4 regions of the Protofrankia sp. Cas4 genome follow, and region 3 is predicted to be linked to each of the others. Evidence: riboswitches for the same ligand, from Rfam matches in the RefSeq annotation. Region 3 holds a riboswitch; each other region holds the start of a gene.
What was found. A riboswitch is a leader RNA that binds a small molecule or an ion and turns the genes downstream of it on or off. The one in region 3 is predicted to bind cyclic di-AMP.
Positions count from the first base shown of each region.

Region 1 (5,256 bases), on a different contig from region 3:
AGTTCTGGACGCTACCCGGAGGCGGCATCGATCACGGCGAGGATCCGCTGGCCGCGGCAGTACGTGAAGTCGAGGAGGAAACCGGGTACGACGTCGTGATCGAATCACTGCTGGGTGTGGACTCGATGCGCAGATGTTTTCCGCGCGGCACCGGCGGCACAGTCGACCATCACACCGTGCGGATCATCTACACGGCCCGGGTGGTCGGCGGCGTGCTTCGGCATGAGATTGGCGGTTCCACCGACCAGGCCGCCTGGATCGATGTCGATCAGATCGACACCCTCGAGCGGGTTGATCTCATCGACATCGCGTTGGAGCTTGAGCGGACCAGACCGCCGCACGGCCAGGCGGCTGGAAAACATTCCTGACCGGCAACGCGACCGGCCGGGGGGAGATCCCATTTGGCAGAATCTCCCCCCGGGCGCCGTCGAGACCGCTTGAGGCCGCCGGGCGTGCGAGAAGAACATGATCGCACGCCCTTTGGCCGTCGAGCCTGTTAGGCCTTTCCGGCCCAGCAGTGCTTCGAGGCGTACCAGGGGCTGGTGCCCTGCTGCGCGTACAGCATCCGCGCACGCATCCACTGCTCGGAGGCGCTGGCATTCTGCGGCAGGCCGGACCCGCCGACACCGTGCCAGGTACCGGGCAGGAACTGGAACAGTCCGCCGGCGCCGATCGAGTTGACAACGCTCGGGTTGCCACCGGATTCGCACTTCGAAATGGCGGCCAGCGCCCCGTCCGCGGACGGGGCCGCACTTGCCGGCTGCGACAGCGCGACGCTGCCGCCGCCGATGGCGGCAACAAGTGCCGGCACAGCGATCAATACCCGGGCCCGTGCTTTGATTCGACTGATTCCACGGTCGCCGGAACGTACGTTGGACATGTAGATGTCCTTCCCCACGCCTGCGAGGTGAGCTGTCGGATTCGGGCTGGGAGTGCCCGGCCGCGATGTGCGGCTTCACCCCGAGGACGCCTGACGTCGACGTCCGAAAGTGGTTCCCCCGTTCCTGCCACCGGTCTGGTTTTCATCGGACGGGGGCAGGATTCGGCGTGCCGTCCGACGCGTGCCTTCCTCTCGAAGGCACGGCGAAGACCATACGTGCAACGACGGCCCAGAATGCAAGGTTACGTGAAGAGGCACACAGTCCGTATCCGATGTTGATAGCAGCTACGGCTGCCGGTAACGTGCGCGTACTCGCGCTCATCCCTACTGTGGCCTCGTCCCGCCGGCGATATTGTGACGGGGCTGCCACCTGTCGGGTAAAGCCCCGCCTTACGCGGTACGTGGGCAGGCGGATCGACTGCGTGGCTATCCGGCGGTGATTGTACGACGGCGCCGGAAAACCCGGTGTCGACGGCGCCGTGTATCGTGTCGGCAATATGCACAATGGATGTCCGACCGCAGCGCTGCCACGGCCCACAGGAGGCCCGACCCGCGAGAGACGCGGGCCCGGACAACTGGGGAATCCCGACATATCGCTGGCCAGGCCCGCTGCGAGGCAACGGCGCGGGCCTGGCCAGCGATGACCAATGCCAATGGGGTGGACGGTGTGGCTGTCAGCCCATCGTCCGACTGCGGCGGCGGCGGACGATCCTGCGGCCGGCGACCATCACGACGATGGCGGCTACCGCCGACGCAGCGGGAACGGCGGACGGGGGGTTGGCTATCCCGCCCTCACCCGCCGAGACAGCACCCTTGGGCACCGGCATCGTTGTGGCCCCCGACCCGGACGCCGATGCGGTGGTGCCGGTACCGCCGGTGCTACTGCTGCCTGTGCCTGTGCCTGTGCCGGACACGACCTGGTACCGGGTCAGCATGCCGGCGGTGATGTGCTCGTTCACGTGGCAGTGAAAAAGCCAGATGCCGACGTTGTCGGGTACCATGTCGGCCGCTGCCATGGTACCGGGGAGCAGCGGAACGGTATCCATCCGCATTCCGCCCACGACCGCGTCGTTGCCATGCCAGTGCGGGGTGTGCAGGTCCTGCTCACCGCCCATACTCATCAGGTACCAGCGGACGTGCTCGCCTTTATTGATGGTGATCATCGGCTCGTTGCCGAAAACGTAGCCGTTGATGGCGTGCCGCAGGTTGGACCGGACGAAGTTGCTGTCGTCCTGTGACGGATACGGCGGCTGGGCAAAACGGCGGAGGTTCTCCTGAAAATACGGGCTCCAGTTCTCGTTCGTGATTGTGAACAAGGTGAAGATCTCACGGTCGACGTCGGCGGGGCTGCCGTCCGGCCGCGCCTTCCCCTTGGCTGTGATGACCATCGGGCCGGTGAGTCCGGCATAGGTGTCGGTGACCTCGCTGGTATGGGAGTGGTACATCCACATGACCGAACTACCGTCGTGTGGGCCCGGGCCCGCCCGGTCGGGCACCAGCCAGGTGTAGGTGTGCGTGCCTCCGGTGGGTACGGCATCGTCAAGCTTGTCCACCCCGGAGGTGTTGTCGGCGTAGGGCGTACCCTCGTTCGCCTTGGTGTAGAAAACACCGTGCGGATGCATACTGTCAGAAATCTTGCAGGCGTTGCGGAACACCACCTTGATGGTGTCGCCGACCTCGGCCCGGATGACCGGGCCCAGGAAGCCCTGGTACGCATCCTGCGGGGCGCGCGGGGCCAGACTGGTGAAATTCGCGTCTGTGTAGCCGCGGTAGAGACACTTGAGATAGCTCGTTCCGATGCGTCCGGGTCCGGATTGGACGTACGTCTTCGCTGTCGAGTCGAACGCCTGACCGGTGATGTCGTCGCGCCCGTCCGGGGCGTAGTTCCAGACGACCTCATCGGCACCGACATAGTAGGTGCGCACCTGTCCGGTCGGATGGAATGCCGCACCGCCGACACCATCCCAGTAGGACGTGCCTTCCGGACTCGGCATCGCCATGCCGGCCATGCCGGCCATATCGGTGGTTTTCGGCTGTCCGCCGACAGCGGCTAGCGCCGTGGCCGGGCCGGAGATGGCCAGGCATATGACGAGTGCAAGGGCGCCGGTAAACCCTGCTCCGGACGATGGACGCCAGGCGGGTGGACCTTTCGCCGCCCACCCCCGGCCTGCGGTGCTGCCGTCAATACGCATGCGCCATCCGGCGCGGAATCGTGCTGTCACGGTGGGTGACAGTAGCGGCCGGGAGCCGAATCCGGCGGGTGCACCACGCGAACCAGTTAACACATGTAGAAGAAGGTGCTAGGGCAGGTCTGCTACCCATTGGCAACCGTCTACCGGGGTTCCCGCCGGACCGGGCCTCACCAGTGGACGATCCGCAGCCGCCCGCCGAGCGCCCGCTGTGCACGCCATGCGACCCTTCCGGCGGGATTGACCAGTATCGCCTGGTTGGCAGCCGCCAACATGGGCAGATCGGCCAGCGAGTCGCTGTACGCGTGCTCCCAGGGCGGCTCAATCCCGTAGGCGGCAAGCTGCCGCGGCTTGCGCGACCCGTAGTTGTGCAGGCTGCCCCGGCCGACGCCGAACCGGCCCCAGGACAGTCGGGACGAAATCAGTTCCACCTCGCCCAACCCGAGTCCGTCGAGAACCGCACGGGCGAGATCGTGTTCACATGCCGTGACGACCACGACCCGATCACCCGCGCCGGCATGGCGGCGCAGGGTGGCCACGGCCTCGGGTATCGCCACGCCGCCGTCGACCGCGAGATCCCGGCCGAACGCCTGTGCCCGCGCCCGGAACCGCGGGGCGTCGAAGCCCAGCAGCGCAAGCCTCATGATCATCCGTGCCGCGGCCGGGCGGAGCGGGCGCACCGCCAGCAGGGGCGTCACCGGCACGACCAGAGCCGTGCGCCACGGGGACTGCGACAGGTGGCGACGCAACAGTCGGGTGAACGTGTCACCGCGGACCAGGACGCCGTCAAGATCGAACAATGCGACCCCGGTAACCGCTGCTTCGGACGGTTCGCTCACTCGTGCATCCTTGTCCTGGTCGACCGTGTCCTGGCCGACCGTGTCCCGGTCGACGGCCGCTCACGGAATCTGGAACGGACGGTGAGCACTATCATGACCGAGGGTGTGGTGGTCAACGAGACCGATCCGGCCACATGCGCATACCCGGGGTGCGCCCAGCCACCGAGTGCTCCGGTCGGGCCTGGACGGCCGCCCGCGTACTGCGATGACTCCGCACACAACCGACTCTCCGCCTACCGTCGGCGGCGGGACATTGCCGGTATACCCACCGCCACCGCGACGGTGAGTCCGACAGCGGCCTCCGCCGGGCTCACCGGCGGCGCACGTCCACGAGCCGACGCGCTGGCGGGACAGATCACGGCGTTGGCCACCGGGCTCACCCGCGCGCTGGACGGTTTCGTCCGCGAAATGGCGACTCTTGGCGATATTGCGGCTACGGAAGCCCGTGTCGAGACGGTGGAGGCGGAAGCCGCCGAGCGGGTCGCCGAAGCCGTCGCCCGGGCGGTCCGGGCCGAGCAGGCCGCCCGCGGTGCGCAGGCAACCCGGATCGAGGCCGAAGCGGTCGCCGCCGAGGCGGTAGCAGCCGTGGACCAACTCGACGAGCAACGGATCGGTCTGGAGGCCGAACGCGACGTGCATGCCGCGGCCCGTGACCAGGCGCGAGCAGCCCTTGACGCCGTCCAGACCGAAGCCGCAGCGGCCCTCGGTGCGGTGCGGCGCGACGCCGACACCCGGGTCGCGCAGGTCCGACAGCAGGCGAACGCGGAAATCAGCCAGGCCCGTCAGGTGGCGGACGCAGCCGTCGCAACGGCGCGCAGCGAAGCCGCGGCCGCACTCGCGCACACCCGGGAGGAAGCCGTCCAGGCCGTGGCTGGCGCCACCGCGGCCAGAGACGCAGCCCTGGCCCGGGCGGACGCGGGTGAACGGACCACAGCCGAGGCGCGAGCCGAGGCTGACCGGCTGCGCCTGGACCTGGTTCGCCAACAGGAGAGCACCGACACCGCAATCGCCCGCATCCAGGCCGACGCCGACCGGCGGCTCGACCACGCCAACCGGGTGGCGGACGAACGCCAGGGGGTGCTCGTCGAAGGCAGAGCGGATGCCCGTGCCCGCGCCGAACGCGCGGAACGTCAAGCTGATGATCTTGCAACGGAGCTACGCGCGGTGCGGGCCGAGCTGGCCGCCGTGCGCGACAGCCTCGGCGGGCCGGCGACTGCCGGCAAACCCGCAGATCAACCCCCGGAGCAGCCCTCGGACCAGCCGACAGCCCCGCCTACCGGCCCCGGTCACCTGGCACCGGGTGCTTGACACCGGGTGCTGATCCGCGCTCCGTGGCCAGGTAACCTCG
Region 1 covers NZ_CAUVXL010000130.1:23-5,278, forward strand. Annotated here, with positions in the region: partial or broken gene U9979_RS12180 (NUDIX hydrolase) at 1-368, shown strand, start outside; gene U9979_RS12185 (transglycosylase family protein) at 497-880, opposite strand; cyclic di-AMP (ydaO/yuaA leader) riboswitch at 883-1,058, opposite strand; gene U9979_RS12190 (multicopper oxidase domain-containing protein) at 1,555-3,072, opposite strand; gene U9979_RS12195 (haloacid dehalogenase-like hydrolase) at 3,240-3,908, opposite strand; gene U9979_RS12200 (hypothetical protein) at 3,990-5,216, shown strand.
Region 1: it holds a riboswitch for cyclic di-AMP, as region 3 does, so the genes downstream of both, U9979_RS12185 (transglycosylase family protein) here and U9979_RS19100 (transglycosylase family protein) in region 3, are expected to answer to the same signal.

Region 2 (5,256 bases), on a different contig from region 3:
AACCGTTTCACATGACCGGGATGGACGCTGCTGTCGCCGGTACCGACATACGAGCCGACCTACCAGGCTCCTTGGCCCCCGAGAGGGCGTTGGGACTGTGATTGCACGCTAGCTGACGCGGCCGACCGAGTACGACGTGGTCCAGATAGCCTCGAGTTTGACAACGTCACCTGATTTTGGGGCTACCCACATCTTGCCATCACCGGCGTAGATGCCCATGTGGTAAATGTTACCAGGTGTACCGAAGAAAATCAGGTCGCCGGGCTGTTTGTTGTACTGCGATACTCGGGTTGTTGCCTCGTATTGAGCTTCCGCCGTGCGAGGAAGGCTGCGCCCCAGCTGTTTGAAGACATACTGAACCAGGCCGGAGCAGTCGAATGCGTAAGGTCCCTCTGCACCGTACACGTAGGGCTTACCGGCCTGTTGTGCCGCCAGATAAACAGCCCGTAGACCGAGGGAGCCTGCGGATATCGTCGCATCGATCGTACTCGGTGATATCGTGCTGGCCCCGCTGGAGCCGGATGCCTGAAGAACGCTACGAGCCACCGATCGAGGTGCCTGTGCCGGGACTGCCGGGGCTGGACCAGGCATCACAGTCATCGTACCGATGTTCGAGGAGTGCGCCGACTGCAGGGCGTCGGTGCCGTCGAAGATAGCCGTGATCTGTGTCGTGGTGAGAATCTTGGCTGTGTAGCTGGCGAAGCCCTGTTCGTTGGTGTACAGGTGCTTGAATGTCGCCCAGCCGTCAGGCAGCTTCACCTGAACCTTGATGAGCTGGTTCGGCAGCGGCGCGTGGGTCGTTCCGTCCTCGAGGGCGAAGCCCATGTCGATGGGCTGGTCGGCCTGCACGGAGACGTCCGGATTGGTGACCTTCAGCGCGACAGCCGACTTCGGGTGCAGGTCGGCCTGATCGATCACCTGGCTTGTGATGGAGCCGGGGCCGACCGAGGTGGCCGGGTTGATGACCGACGTGCGCAGGCCTGCGAGGGACGCCTGGCTTCCGAACTGCGATCCTAGCGTGACCCGCGAGCTGACCGAGGTTTCGTCCATACCGGTGTCGGTCGGGGCGCAGCCGGCGAGCGCGACACCGGACACGGCAACCGTGCCGGTTGTCATCGCGGCTACCGCGGCCCGGGCTCGGACGCGACTTGTTCCCGACGGTGGAGCCGGCGCGCGGTGCCTGCCACGGGCTGAGCGCCCGGTCATGTCGGCAGGCGGTCGCAGAGACGACGTCGTTGCCGATCTCGTTGGCGACTTTGTCGGCGACGACGAATATGACCATGTTGCCGGATCAAGCTGCACATCGGGCGCAGACAAGGCTGTGATCCTTCCCGTTCGCCTGCGAGGTGAGCTGTCGGGTTCGGGCTGGGCTGCCCGGTGGGCCGTGCGACCGTCGCACAGCTCGCTTAACCCCTAGGACTGCACCGCGGATCGGTGTCGTCCGGTGGAGGATGGGTCCCCCGCTCCTGCCCTGGTGACGACTCGGAGGGGACACCGGGACCGTGGGCAGGATTCGGCGTTCGGCCCGGTGTTGTCGTGACGTCGGGGTGAGACTAGTTCAAAAGGATGGTGCCAGTAAACACTAGTCCCTCACAACTACGGCGAGTGCTCACAGAAGTGACCATATCGGCTCCTCCCATCCTCCATGCCGACCAGCTCGCCACCATGCCCTGACCTGTTGGTCCGGGCGGCAGGCCGCCTGGCTGAGGCGCCCGATGCCGTGACCCACAGGATCCGGAAGATGACATTACGCCATAGCGACGACAGTCTGGCGGCGGGGGGCACTCGAGTGCCGATAGTTATCTTTCGTTGCCATGTAGTAGTGAAAATTGTCGCCTTGGTAGAGTCATCCGATCACGGATAGTGTCGATCGCTATGAGATGTCTCGCTCCTGCATCCCGCGGGGGCGCATCCCGCGTGAGCCACACGGCCCGCCCGGGGCTGTGACGGCCCGGGGCTGTGACGGCCCGGGGTCAGTGGCGGCGGGCGCGGGTCGCGCGGCGGGAGAGCAGGCCGGCGGTCTCCAGGACGTGCAGTTCGACCGCGAGTTGGTGAACCTCGGCAGGCAGGGAGCGGTAATGGCCGGACAGGGCTTCGACGGCGGCCTGCGCGCGGTCCGCGAGATCGTCCAGGGCCCGCTGATGAGTGCGCATCTGCGCCCGCTCATCCTGAATCGCGCGAACCGTGTCCTCCTGCCACCGCCGGGTACGCATCAGGTGCTCGCTGGCGTCCGCGGCCTGGCGCTCAGCATCCTCCAGCCGCCCGAGGAGCTGATCAAGTTGGTCCAACCTTGTTACCAGCTCCGCGATAAGATCATTGCGAACCGGGTACGTCGGTTTGGTCATCGGACCGCGTCGTGCACGTCGTGGGCCATGTCACGGATGTCGTCCCGTGTGCTGAGGCACGTCAGGTCGTGGGCGCGGCGGGGGATGTGACCGTTGTCATGCAGGTCCGTTGCAAGGGTCAGCACGGGGTGTGATCGCAGTCCTAGCCGTCTGCCGTTGGCCGGCCGCTGGGACGGCGGCTGACGGTGGGTTCCCGCGCGAAGGGCCGACACAGCCGATTACGGTAGCCGACGCCGTGGTCTTCGTGAATCCCGTCGTCGGGTGATATATCGGAACTGCATAGTCGTAAATAGCTATCAAAGCGAGACGGTAGTCCTGATGGGTCGCTGTCCTCAGGAGCGGTAGGGCCGAACGGGAGGACGGCAGGGCGCTCCGGTGGTATCCACCCAGCGGCCGGACCTGACCCGCAGCGCCCCTGGCGATAGTCCGAACGGGTGATACCCACGCCCTGCGATGGCCGCACGACGGGGTCTGGTACGTCCGTAATCCACCTGGATTTGCTCGGTTCGGGGCACCGATCTACTCTCGCCTCTCCGCGGCAGCCGGTACCCCGACTCAGGTTGCCCGGGGCCTGTGGCCGGGCGAGCGGTATCATGATCGTATGACCTTCGGCCGGCGGGGTTCCTCTTCACCGTACCGGGTTCACGGGTGAGGGGGTCGGTTGCAGTGACCTGATCCCGATGATTCACCGGGCATAATAGACTACACCATCGGCTTGATGCGTGGTCGTTGTTGTACGGTTTTTGTCGCCTGGGTTTTTTATCTGTGATTACAGCCAGCCGTTGCGCTTGAAGGACCGATACAGCGCGAAGCAGATCGTCGCCATCAGACAGAGAACGGCCGGATATCCCCAGACCTGCCGCAGCTCCGGCATATGATCGAAATTCATTCCGTAGATGCCGGCGACCGCCGTCGGAACCGCGGCGATGGCGACCCAGGCGCTGATACGGCGCATGTCCTCGTTCTGCGCGATGGTCACCTGCGTCAGGGTTGCCTGGATGATCGACGACAGCAGTTCATCGAATCGCGCTATTCGCTCGGTGACCAGTTCGAGGTGGTCGGCTACATCACGGAAGTACTCCTGAATCCGCGGTGGGATCCTGCCGACGCCCGGCTCGGTGAGCGCCCGCACCGGAGCGGCAAGTGGCGTGACGGCGTGTTTGAGCTCAAGCACCTCGCGTTTGAGCTGGTAGACCTTGCTGGCGTCGGGGCGGGTCGAGCGGCGGAAGACCGAGCCCTCGATGGTGTCGATGTCGACTTCGATCTTTTCGGTGACGACCAGGTAATCATCGACAATCTGGTCGCAGATGGCGTGGAGGACGGCCGACGGTCCTAGGCGTAGCATTTCTGGTTGCTTCTCCAACCGGCTGCGCAGCGCTTGGAGCCCGCCATGTTCACCATGGCGGACCGTGACGATGAAGTCCCGTCCGAGAAATACCATCACCTCGCCGGTGTGGACGATTTCCGATGTCGCGGTCAGCTCCTCGTGTTCCACGTAACAGGCGGTCTTGAGGACAACGAAAAGCGTTTCCCCGTATCGTTCCAGCTTCGGCCGTTGGTGGGCGGTGACGGCGTCCTCGACGGCGAGGGGATGCAGGCCGTAGACATCGGCGATATTGGACAGATCCGCCGCACTCGGTTCGTAAAGGCCGAGCCAGGCGAAACTACCGCGGTGGTGCTCCCGGGCGACGCGCAGGGCATCGGTGTGGTGGATAGCTCGCGGGTCGCGAGCGCCGTCCCGGTAGACGTGGCAGGCGACCACCCGGCCGGTTGGTGTCGAAGGGTCCTCAGGGCGGGTGCGGCGCCGTTTGGGGACCATTCGGACCAGGGATACTGGTCTGGCCAGGGCACCCGCCAGCCATCCCGCCGGGGTCGACGGATGGCTGGCTGCATGCGGTGCGGACGGGTACCGCCTGTCATGTCGATCGCCGGTGTCGTCATCGACATGCTCGTCGCTCACTTGCGGTTCCTTCCGTCGATGGTCCTGCCGGTCGCCAGGTATGTCGGTCTGGCCTCTTCTGGTGCCGGGTGTTTCGAGCGGGCTTAGAGCGCCCGGCAAGAGGGGTGTGCCATGCCGTGCCAGCGCCAGCGCCAGCGCCAGTGGCGTGGCGGCACCGGGGCACGCACCTTGCCGCAGCGCTACCCGTCCATCGCTGCGCGATGCACGGGTACCCCGGCTCGTCGGTCGACAGCCACCACCAGGGTGGCCCCCTTCTCGCACCTCGCGATCCCACCCGCCCCAGCCCCACTCCTTGACCCACGCCCCTACTGCCAGGCGCTCTTAACGATGTGAATCTGATGCTCCTGCCACAACACCAGATTCACATCGTTCCCGAAGAGCGTCCGGTAACAGGGGCGCGACCTCGCGGGGCCGGGGCACGCACCTTGCGTTGGTGTCGTCGGGTGAATAGCGGAGCTCAAACCTTGAGCGTACAGTTTGACCGATGACCGTCGACGGTCGACCGTAGTGTGCCGAATTCGCTGCTGTCGGCTCGGTCGTCGCACCGTGGAAGTACGCAGGCGTGGGGGTGGCGATGACGTCCACAACAGGGCCGGGATCCGCGACGGGGCCGGGATCCACAACGGGGCCGGGAGATGGACGACCAGTCAGGGATCCCGGGGTCGGCGAACGGAATGATCCGGGCGAGATGTCCCTCCTTGAGATGATCAGCGCCTCCCATGATGATGCGACGCAGCTTGTCAAGCTGACCTTCACCGAAGCGGCGACCTCCGGGGACCCCAGACGCGCATTGCGGGCTGCCGATACCGCGGTTGCGGCGATCAGTGCACATATGTACTCGGTGCAGACCTCCATTTACCCGGTGGCGCGCCGCCGCCTCCCGGACAGCCGGCCGCGTATCGCGGAGCTGTGTGCCCAGGGGCGGGAAACGTCGTCGGTGCTACGTGGCAT
Region 2 covers NZ_CAUVXL010000264.1:22,079-27,334, reverse strand. Annotated here, with positions in the region: gene U9979_RS24005 (C40 family peptidase) at 109-1,116, opposite strand; cyclic di-AMP (ydaO/yuaA leader) riboswitch at 1,323-1,493, opposite strand; gene U9979_RS24000 (hypothetical protein) at 1,974-2,345, opposite strand; gene U9979_RS23995 (magnesium and cobalt transport protein CorA) at 3,115-4,305, opposite strand; gene U9979_RS23990 (hemerythrin domain-containing protein) at 4,994-5,256, shown strand, end outside.
Region 2: it holds a riboswitch for cyclic di-AMP, as region 3 does, so the genes downstream of both, U9979_RS24005 (C40 family peptidase) here and U9979_RS19100 (transglycosylase family protein) in region 3, are expected to answer to the same signal.

Region 3 (5,256 bases):
TCTAGCAATGCGGAGGCACCCGGTGTGGCACCGGTTGCATGAGGAGGAACTGTGTCCCGCATTTTCCCGCGGTCGGCCGCCGCCGTTACGACCGGATTACTGGCCGCTGCCGTCATTGGTGGGGTGGCAGCCGCTGGCCCGGCCACTGCTACCGACAATCGTCACGGCCACGGGTCGACCCGACATGTGCTGTTGCTGTCCGTGGACGGCCTGCACCAGGCCGATCTGGAATGGTATGTCGCTCAGTATCCGGATTCAGCCCTTGCCCGCCTGGTCCGCCGGGGTACCGAGTTCACCCGGGCGCAGACACCGGTGCCGTCGGACTCGTTCCCGGGTCTGATCGCGCAGGTGACCGGTGGGAACCCGGCCACGACCGGGATCTACTACGACGACACCTACAACTCGCAGCTGCTGCCGGCGGGAACGACATCCTGCGCGGGTGTCAAGGCCGGTACCGAGGTCAACTACACCGAGGGCCTCGACCGCGACCCGACCTCGATCGACGCCGGTGCGCACCTGCCGGGCCTGCCCGGCGGCATCCTCGCGCTGACCGCGACACCGCAGACGCTGATCAACCCGGCCCTGCTGCCGGTGGACCCGACCACCTGCATGCCGGTCTACCCGCACTCCTACCTCAAGGTGAACACCGTCTTCGAGGTGGCGCGGGCCGCCGGGCTGCGCACCGCATGGTCGGACAAGCACCCCGCATACGAGATCGTCAACGGGCCGTCCGGTACCGGCGTCCAGGACCTGTTCACCCCGGAGATCAACAGTACCGCGATCGGCTTCGCTTCCGGTGACTGGACCAAGGACAACGCCGCGACACAGCAGTACGACAGCTACAAGCTGCAGGCGGTCCTCAACGAGATCGACGGCTACGACCACAGCCGGACGACGAAGGTCGGCACACCGGCCATCTTCGGGATGAACTTCCAGACGGTCTCCACCGCCGAGAAGCTTCCCCGCTCGGATGGTCTGACCGGCGGATACCTGCCCGGCGGCGTCACCCCCGGTCCGCTGCTCGCCCGCGCGCTGGGCTATGTCGACGCGAGCGTCGCCACGATCGTGGAGGAGATCCAGCGCCGCGGCCTGACCGGCAGCACCACGGTCATCCTGTCCGCGAAGCACGGCCAGTCGCCCACCGACCCGGCCGATCTCACCCGCGTCGCCGACGGACCGATCATCGACGGGTTGAACGCGGCATGGGCTGCGGGGCATCCCGGTGCGGCCCCGCTGGTGGCCTTCGCGGTCGATGACGACGTCCTGCAGTTCTGGCTCAGCGACACCTCGGCGGCGGCGACCGCGTTCGCCCGTACCTTCCTGCTCACCCACCCGGCGGCGGGCAAGACGATCGACGGCACGCCCACCACGTTGCCCGCCTCGGGCCTCACGGCCGTTTACGCGGGGGACGGGGCAGCCGCGTTCTTCGGCACCCGTCCCGGTGACCCGCGCCATCCCGATGTCGTGGGTGTCGTGACGCACGGCGTCGTGTTCACCGGCGGTACCGGCAAGATCGCCGAACATGGCGGGTCGGACCCGCAGGACCGTGACGTCGCGCTGGTCGTGTCCGGCGCCGGCGTTGAGCACCACGAGGTGGACGGGCATCGGGTCGAGACCACCCAGATCGCCCCGACGATCCTGGCCCTGCTCGGCCTGGACCCGGACGCGTTGCGGGCGGTACGGATCGAGCACACCCGGGCGTTGCCGCTGCGCTGAGGGATTTCTCCTCGGCAGGTCTGCGACAGCGGTACCTGAGGGCGGCCGGGACCACCCATTTCGGGTGGTCCCGGCCGCCGTCGGGAAAGGCCTCGACATCTGCCCGTGGGCACGTCGCGCCGGGGGCGCCGGAGTGGTCGTCATCGGCAGGTGGTTAGATCATCAGGTGTTTGTTGTTGCATACCTGTCCGCTTTTGGTTGTGCTGTGTGCTATGGGGCCGGTTCGGTGCTGCAGTCGGTGGGCGCGCGCCGGCTTGTCACCGCCGGCGCGCTCGATCCGCGTCTGCTGCCACGGCTCGCGCGACAGCTGCCCTACCTGATCGGGCTGGTACTCGACCTTGTCGGTTGGCTGCTATCACTGGTGGCGGTGCGATCGCTGCCGCTGTTCGCGGTCCAGGCGACCCTCGCCGGCAGTGCCGGCGTCACCGCGGTACTGGCTGCGGTGTTCCTGCGCAGCCGTCCGGGACCGGCGCAACTGCGCGCGCTGGCGGCGCTCGGTGTCGGCCTGATCCTTCTTGCCCTCACCGCGCAGCCCGCGCCGCCGCGTCCGGTGGGCACCATCGCGACCATAGTGATCGCGCTATTCGTTCCCGTCCTGGTTGCCGCCAGCGCGGCGGCGGGCCGATCCCTGCGGGGAGAGCGCGCCGCTGTGGTGCTCGGAGCGCTGTCGGGGCTGGCGTTCGGCGGGACCGCGCTGTGTGCACGGGCGTTGGACGCCGATCACACCCTCGGCGCTGTCCTCACCGACCCCCTTTCCTGGGCACTACTGGCCTACGGTCTGCTCGGGTTGAGTGCGTTCGGAGCCGCGTTGCAACGCGGCTCGGTGACGCTTGTCACCGCCAGCCAGGGCGCGGCGGAAACCCTCATCCCGGCCGCGATGGGGTTTGCGCTGTTGGGGGACCAGGTCCGTCCGGGCTGCCTCCCGCTTGCCGCGATCGGGTTCGTCGTCGCCGTGGCCGCAGCGGTCGAGCTCGCAATCCTCACCCCACCCGAGCAGCCGTCTGCGCCACCTCAGCCGGATTTGTTACCATCCGTCAGCCGGACACGGTGACTAAGAGCGACCGGCAATAGGGGACACGGCGTCGCGGGGGTCGTCGACCCGGTTGGGGATGCGCGGGGATAGCTGTGCCATCGTTGCCACCATGGCGACAGGTCAACTCCAACAGAACGTGCTTCGGGACCGTGCTCGACGCGCAATGAGCAAGGTCCCGGAAGTGACGGCGTACTTCTGGATCACCAAGGTGCTGACCACCGGCATGGGGGAGACGACGTCAGATTACCTGGCCCACCAACTCAGCCCGATGATTGCCGTCGGTCTCGCCGGCGTGTGCTTGGCGGCCGCGCTGGCGCTGCAGTTCTACGTCCGTCGATATGTTGTCTGGATCTACTGGACAGCAGTTGTCATGGTCAGCGTGTTCGGCACGATGGCGGCTGATGTCCTGCATGTCGGACTCGGCATCCCGTACCTCGTGTCAACCGCCTTCTTCATGATCGCGCTGGCCGCCATCTTCACGGTCTGGTATATGAGCGAGAAAACCCTCTCCATTCACAGTATCCACACCCGTCGCCGTGAGGCGTTCTACTGGGCCACGGTAATGGCGACGTTCGCGCTCGGTACCGCACTGGGAGACATGACCGCGACAACCGCGCACCTGGGGTATTTCTCCTCGGGTGTGATGTTTGCCGTCCTGATGGCCGTCCCGGCCCTGGCCTACCGGCTGGCTGGTCTGAACGGGATTTTCGCCTTCTGGTTTGCCTACATCGTGACCCGGCCGCTCGGTGCCTCCTTCGCCGACTGGATGGGGGTGTCGCATGGTCGCGGTGGCCTTGAACTGGGTACCGGTCCGGTCAGCCTGGTTCTGGCGATTGTGATCGTCGGTTTCGTCAGCTTCCTGGCGGTGACCCGCAGGGACGTTGCGCACCCGTCCGTGCCTGGCTGGCCCGCAACCCCCGCCCGCGGCGACGATCCGGCGGATGCCGGCGGCGTCTGGTAGCGCGATCTAGTCGTACCGGCTCGTGGCGGAATCCGGCGAGCGGCCGGGCGCCATATGGCGCCCGGCCGGCTTCCCGGTGGTTTTCTTTCCGTTTGGTCGCCTGCCGGCTAACCGTCAGTCGGCTGGGTGCTCTGGTACCAGGGCGACCAGTATGAGTGCCGGTGGCGGCCAGTGGCGGCGGCAGCGTCGGCGGCGGGGTTTCCGCTCTCGCTCCCACTCCCGACCGAGCTCCCACTCCCGACCGAGTCCGCCGACGGCGACTGTGTGGCGGTCGGAGCCGTGTTGGCGACGCTGCCGACCTTTCCAGACCAGCACGACTGCGATGAAACCCACGGCGTCGTACCCTGCTGGGCGTATAGCATCCGGGCGCGGTTCCACTGCTCGGCAACGGAGGCGTTCTGCGGCAGACCGGTCCCGCCGACTGACTGCCACGTGCTGGGAAGGAACTGGAACAGTCCGCCGGCGCCTATCGAATTGACGATTGTCGGGTTGCCGCCGGACTCGCACTGAGCAATTGCCGACAACGTCTGGTCGTCCGACGGTGCCGCGCTGGCGGGCCCCGAGATTCCAATGCCGACACCGCCGACGGCGGCGGCGAGTGCCGGAATGGTGATGAGCGCGCGGGTGTATCTACTGGTTGGTCTGCTGCCGCGATGGCGGGCGCGCGAACGGGACATGGCAATGCCCTTTCCCCACGCCTACGAGGTGAGCTGTCGGGTTCGGGCTGGGAAATGCCCGGCCGCATCGTGCGGCTTCACCCCAAGGACGCCGGGTGGCGCCCGGAAAGTGGTTCCCCCGCTCCTGCCGTTGGTTTGACGATCATCGGACGGGGCAGGACTCGGCGTGTTTCGTCCGATGCGTGCTTTCGTTGCGAAGGCACGGCGGAACCCTATCGGCTACGGCTGGTCGGCCGGCAAGGGGTGGTGAAGAAGCGCACAGTCGAACATCGACCCTTGATTTCGGTATTGATCACCATTAATGCGCGTGCGCGCGCGTTCATTTTAACCAGCCAGCACCGATGGAACGTTTCCGTGACATGAGTGCCACCTTTTGGCGCATATCTTGATGCGCTTTGTGAAAAGTCCGGTTGACCGGATGACACCCGATCTCTTGCGGTAACCGGTAGTTTGGTTACTGCTGTGACGCCAGCCGATCCGAGCTCGCACCCGCCCTGTCGGGCGTGAAGGGCCCGAACGAACCCAGTCCGGTGTTGATGAGCTGGGCCGCGCGGTGGACGTCGGCGGTCACCGCCTGGTGGACCTGTGCGGGTGTGCGGGTGCCGTCCAGGTATTTCCTCAGGCTCTGGAACTGAATGTGCCAGAGTTCGAGCAGAGCGGTTGCCGCGATCTGCGGTTCTGGGTCGTCTGGGTTCATCCCGGCCCGCTCAGCCATGAGCTGGGCGGCCACGGCGATGAGTCGGTCGGTCATGTCGCGCTGGTGGACTCGCAGCGCGGACGTGGACATGATCATATTGCCGAAGCGTTGGATCGTGGTGGCGGCCTCGACCGGGTCGTCCTGCATGTCCAGCCAGGACGTCATGCCGCCC
Region 3 covers NZ_CAUVXL010000209.1:2,713-7,968, reverse strand. Annotated here, with positions in the region: gene U9979_RS19120 (alkaline phosphatase family protein) at 52-1,716, shown strand; gene U9979_RS19115 (hypothetical protein) at 1,883-2,767, shown strand; gene U9979_RS19110 (hypothetical protein) at 2,859-3,710, shown strand; gene U9979_RS19105 (hypothetical protein) at 3,825-4,043, opposite strand; partial or broken gene U9979_RS19100 (transglycosylase family protein) at 4,097-4,387, opposite strand; cyclic di-AMP (ydaO/yuaA leader) riboswitch at 4,392-4,564, opposite strand; gene U9979_RS19095 (TetR family transcriptional regulator) at 4,842-5,256, opposite strand, start outside.

Region 4 (5,256 bases), on a different contig from region 3:
GGTCCTGCCGCCAAACGCAGAATGATGCAAAAATACGGAGACGGGGTCGATGTCGACCGCAGCATAATTTACCTGGAAAAGCCTTGTTATTATTTGTGCTCCTGACATGCCAGTGGGTCACGAAGCCGTTCAAATGCATCCCGACGGATGCGCTGAAATCCGCTGCTCTCCGCGACAATACAGACAGAATCTGATGACCTATCCGGTAATGGGACCTACGCGGTGAAAGAGAACAGCGCAGCGCGGGTCCGCGCCCCGACCACGCCATCGGCCGCAAGTCCGTGCCGGCGTTGGTATGCCTTCACCGTATTTGTGGTATGTGGCCCGAACTTTCCGTCCGCCACGACAGGGTAGCCACGTCCGGTCAGCGCTCGCTGAATCTGGCGCACGCCGGGACGCCCGCGGTGGGTGTAGCGGACTTCCCGCGCTCGGGGCACCGGATCGGCGACCCGTCGTGCCGGCGCCACGTCGGCCGCAGCGGTCCGGTCCGGCGTAGTGACCGGTGTAACCGGTGTACTGACCGGCCCAGTAGGACCACCTGGGCCGGTGGGATCGGCCTGGTAAGTGCCTGTCGCGCCATCACCAGCTGCCTCGGTGGCGGCTGCCGCAGCCCGCCCGAGGTACACGCGGTAGGACCCGTTGGTGTACGTGCTCCATGCTCCGATGCCCTGCATGTCGCACACCCGTTTGGCGGCCTGGGCGTTGATGGCTGGATCGAACAGATCTGCCCCGCCGACCCAGCCCGCATGCGCCCGCATGTTGATCTGCCACAGTCCCCGGGAATCCTCGCCATTGGGGTTGTGCGCGTTCGCGTTGCCGCCGGACTCGGCCAGCGCGACCGCGACCCAGGTCTGCAGCGGCTTCCCGTCGCAACCGCCAAGTCCCGCCTTCCTGCCGGCACCGGCGATGGAAGCGTCGGGAACAGGTGTCGCAGCGACAGAACTCGTGCCGGGCGCAGGCGCCGTACCGGCACCGGGCGATGCGGTGGGGTTCGCGCTCGCCGGACCCGCGGTCAGCATCATTCCCGCCGTCGCGCCGATGACACCGGCGGTGGCAGCCACCGCGCCGCGATTGTACTGGGACTGCTTTCTGTGCCTTCCCCTGGTCATTATCAGATATCTCACTTCAGTATCGTCGATCGGCTCATGGGCGCCGCGCGGACGCACCCGTCACAGCCAAGCTGGCGGAATGCCCACGGTGGGGCACGCGGCAGCCCGGCCATGACGGGTCGCATGTCTGTTAACAGTCGAGCCAGGTCACCCCAGGCGGCCAACGAGATAACTCGTGGAATAAATCTTCTGAAGCCGGACGACGGTTCCGCTGTGGGGAGCGGCCCACATCATGTCGGCCCCGGCGTAAATCGCCACGTGATGGATGTTTCCGGGCTGCCCGAAGAAGATGAGATCACCGGGTTGCTTGGCATCCCGCGATATCTTCTGCGACGCCGCGTACTGGGCGTCGGTCACTCGCGGCACGCTCCGGCCGAGCTGTTTGTAGATGTACTGGACAAGCCCGGAACAATCAAAGGAGTTCGGACCCTGGGCGCCCCACACGTATGGCTTGCCCGCCTGCTTCGATGCCAAATAGACGATCTTCTCACCGAGACTGGCAGTGGACGCCGCGGAACCGTCCTGCTGCGACGATGCACTGTCCGGCGGTGCCGAGAGGCCGCCAGTCTGGGCCGACACCGAACCAGCAGCCGACGCCGAACCAGCGGCCGACGCCGGGTCGGACGCCGAGGGCGAATCGGACGCCGAGGGCGCGGTCCCGGCGTCACCGGCAGCGGTGTCACCGGCCCAGGTCTGCGCAGTGGCAGTGGTGGCAGTGGTGGCAGTGGTCGAGCCGGCCGGACTGTCAGCCCCGGCGTCGTTCGCCAGTGCGGGGGCCGCAAAAGCGGTCAGAGCGACGGTCCCGGTGGCCGCGGCGGCAACCACCGCACGTGCGGACCGGCGGCGGAAGCTGGACCTGGCGGTCGGTGCACGGTGGCGACCGTGTCCGGACGGAACCCCGTCAGCAGAATCTGCACACGCCTGATATGCAGGCAACAATGATCCTTCCCGTACGCCTGCGAGGTTAGCTGTCGGGTTCGGGCCGGGAAGCCCGGTCAGCGCGGAGATCCGCGGCCGACTTCACCCCGAGGACGGCGCCACAAGGGCGACGTCCGCCAAGTCCTGGTTCCCCCGCTGCTGCCCTGGTGATTACTAGAAGGGAACACCGGACCGAGGGCAGAACTCGGCGTTCGGCCCGGTGTTGCTGAGAGCCCGGCCACGGTAGCGAACTACACGCTGTGACCGCAAGGGCCATTTTCCGCGAATCTCGACGCATGTCGACTACTATGCGTGTCAATCATCCGGCCGGCCGGTCAGAGAAATCAGATCAACACCGCTGGCAGTGGATCGAGCGCGGCGGCAGAGTACCGACATACATTGGCCGCCAGAGCACGCACGGTGATACCGATGAGGAAACAGGCCAATCGACGGGGTACGTCTTGTCTCATCTGGCAGGGGTTCTGGCAGGGGTTCTGGCATCGTCTTCGGTCGAATCCTTACCATCGGTCCCGGCCGCCAACACGGCGTCGCCGAAAAGGAGTCAGCGATGACGGCTGTGCAACAGTTGGTCGAGCATGCGTTGGCGGAGGTCGGCTACGCCGGGGATGGCCACAATCACACGAAGTACGGTCACCACGATCTGGTCCTGGGCGCGAGCCCATGGCCTGGTCGTCGAACGCACCGGCAATAATATTGCCACGGTCGAAGGTAACGTCGGAAACGATCAGGTACTACGCAGAACCTGGCTGGCCGGCGGTATACTCATCGTTGGATGCGTGAACTGGCAGTCGATGTTCAGCGGTGGCCCGCGCTTCCCGCTCGCCCCCCAGAATTCGCCGAACCGGTTCGCCTACTTCCCGACGAGCGCGCGCGGGTCCCTCGACCAGGGCGAGTCAGGGGTGTTCCCGGATCTGCGCCACCCGGTCACGACCGCTCAGAACGCGCTCAACATCGCTACGGGCCGGGAGGGCGATAATCGCCTGTTCTCCCCGGACGGCGCCTTCGGCCCGCTGACGGAAAAAGCGTTCCGTGATTTCCAGGAATTCTGCCGGTTGAACGACCCGGCGGTGGCAGTCACCGGTGTGGTCGACCGGACGACCTGGCGTCTTCTCGACTATTTCCTCGACATCAAAGGTCGGTGAACCGACGCCTACGCGATCTTTCGAGGTTTGTGCGATCGACAAGGACTCTTCCGTCGCACAAACCTCGAAAAATCATCTAGCCGGCCGGCAGACGCTAGCCGGCAGACGCTACGATCGTCATGACGCGCTCGCATGGTTGTCGAGGTGACGGCGGACCACACGACGGGCGATCGCCCAGCGGTGGGTCTCCGACGGCCCGTCATAGATACGGAACGGGCGGACCTCGCGCAGGAAGCGCGAGAGCAGCACATCCCCGGAGATACCGAGGGAACCACAGATCTGCAGCGAACGGTCGACGACCCGCCAGACGGCCTCGGCGGTGAACGTCTTCGCCACCGCGGTCGACTGAGCCCCGGAGCGACCCTGGTCGAGTTCCCAGCATGCCTGCAGGACCAGCCCGCGGGACGCCGCGATATCAATCTCATTATCCGCGATCATCGCCTGGACCATGCCCAGCTCCGCCAGCCGGGAACCGAACAGCCGCCGGTCCGCCGCCCGGGCCACGGCGATATCCTGGGCCCGGGCGGCGATCCCCAGCCAACGCATGCAGTGGGTCGTCCGCGCCGGCCCGAGGCGAACCTGGGCATAGTCGAAACCCTTGTCCACCTCGCCGAGAACCGCGTCGTGCGGCACCAGGCAGCCGTCGAACAGCATCTCGCAATGACCGCCGTACAGGCTCTCGTCGAGGGTCTCGACATGACGGACGATCTTCATTCCGGGGTTGTCCGCGTCGACGAGGAACATCGTCGCTCCACCGCGGTGACCCGGTTCGCCCGATGTGCGGGCCATGCAGATCGCATATGCGGCACCGTCCGCGCCGGTGATGAACCACTTACGGCCGTCGATCCGCCAGCCGCCCGGCTCCTTTGCAGCGCGCGTGGTCAGAGCGGTCGGATCCGACCCCGCTCCGGGCGCGGGCTCGGTCATCGCGAAGCAGGACCGCACCTCGCCCGTTGCCAACGGCCGCAGATACCGCTCCTTCTGCTCAGCCGTCGCGATGGCCTCCAGCATGTGCATGTTGCCCTCGTCGGGGGCGGCGATGTTCAGTGCCAGCGGGCCGAACAGCGAGTAGCCCGCCGCCTCGAAGACGGGTGCGCGTCCGCGCATGTCCAGGCCGTGCCCGCCGAACTGCGCCGGCACGTGCGGGGCGAAGAGCCCCGCGTCCTTCGCCGCCTGCTGTAGCCGCGCCCGCATCGCGTCACCGCCGCGCGCGGCCACGCCTGCGAACGCCTCCTCCTCGGGGACGACGACGCTGCGCACGAACTCGGCAGTGCGTCTGGCGAGTTCACTGACCACCGGGTCATGGCCAAGATCAATGGACACGTGAACCTCCTTCATACCGGCCGGCGTCGCCCAAAGGAGACCCGCCGCGGATCTGGCCGAGAATCGTCAGTTTTCCGTCAGCAAAGCAGGCCGGTCGACTCGTGCACAAGGAACAGGCGCCACTGAAGATCAAATCGCGAACGAGGCTCGTCAACATTGTTGACTATCATGTGTGCACGCGGACGGCCCGAACCAACTCGCACTCCGCGCCCACCGACGGCGGGCCCGGTCGGGCCGGATCAGTCCAGATGGTAGATGCGGGCGGCGTTGTCGTGCAGGATCTTGCGCAGCGCGTCGCCGGGCAGCTGCGCGAACGCCTCCGCGACGAACAGGTCCGGCCGGATCGCCGCGCTCGCCGGGCCGGGCGACATGCTCGTCGGGTGCGGGAAGTCGGTCTCGTAGAGGAAGTTGTCGGCTCCGAGAAGTTCGATCGCCTGCAGGGCGGTCTCCCGCTCGAACCAGAAACAGCCGAAGATCTGGCGCTGGAAGTACTCGCTGGGCAGCAGGTCGTATTCGGGGTGTTCGATCGGGACGCCGCAGTTCCTCCACTGCCAGTCCAAAGCGGCGAGGGCGTAGGGGAGCCAGCCGATTCCGCTCTCGACCGAGACGAAATTCAGCCTCGGGAAGCGGTGGCAGATCCCGGCACAGATGACGGTCGCGATGGCGCGGGCGTTGCCCATGAAGAAGGAAACCCCGACCGAGGCGTAGTTCGCGTGGATCCCGTTACCCGGGAAGTTCTTCTC
Region 4 covers NZ_CAUVXL010000137.1:4,953-10,208, forward strand. Annotated here, with positions in the region: gene U9979_RS12815 (peptidoglycan-binding protein) at 216-1,061, opposite strand; gene U9979_RS12820 (C40 family peptidase) at 1,257-1,934, opposite strand; cyclic di-AMP (ydaO/yuaA leader) riboswitch at 2,049-2,207, opposite strand; gene U9979_RS12825 (peptidoglycan-binding domain-containing protein) at 2,654-3,190, shown strand; gene U9979_RS12830 (acyl-CoA dehydrogenase family protein) at 3,308-4,513, opposite strand; gene U9979_RS12835 (amidohydrolase family protein) at 4,753-5,256, opposite strand, start outside.
Region 4: it holds a riboswitch for cyclic di-AMP, as region 3 does, so the genes downstream of both, U9979_RS12820 (C40 family peptidase) here and U9979_RS19100 (transglycosylase family protein) in region 3, are expected to answer to the same signal.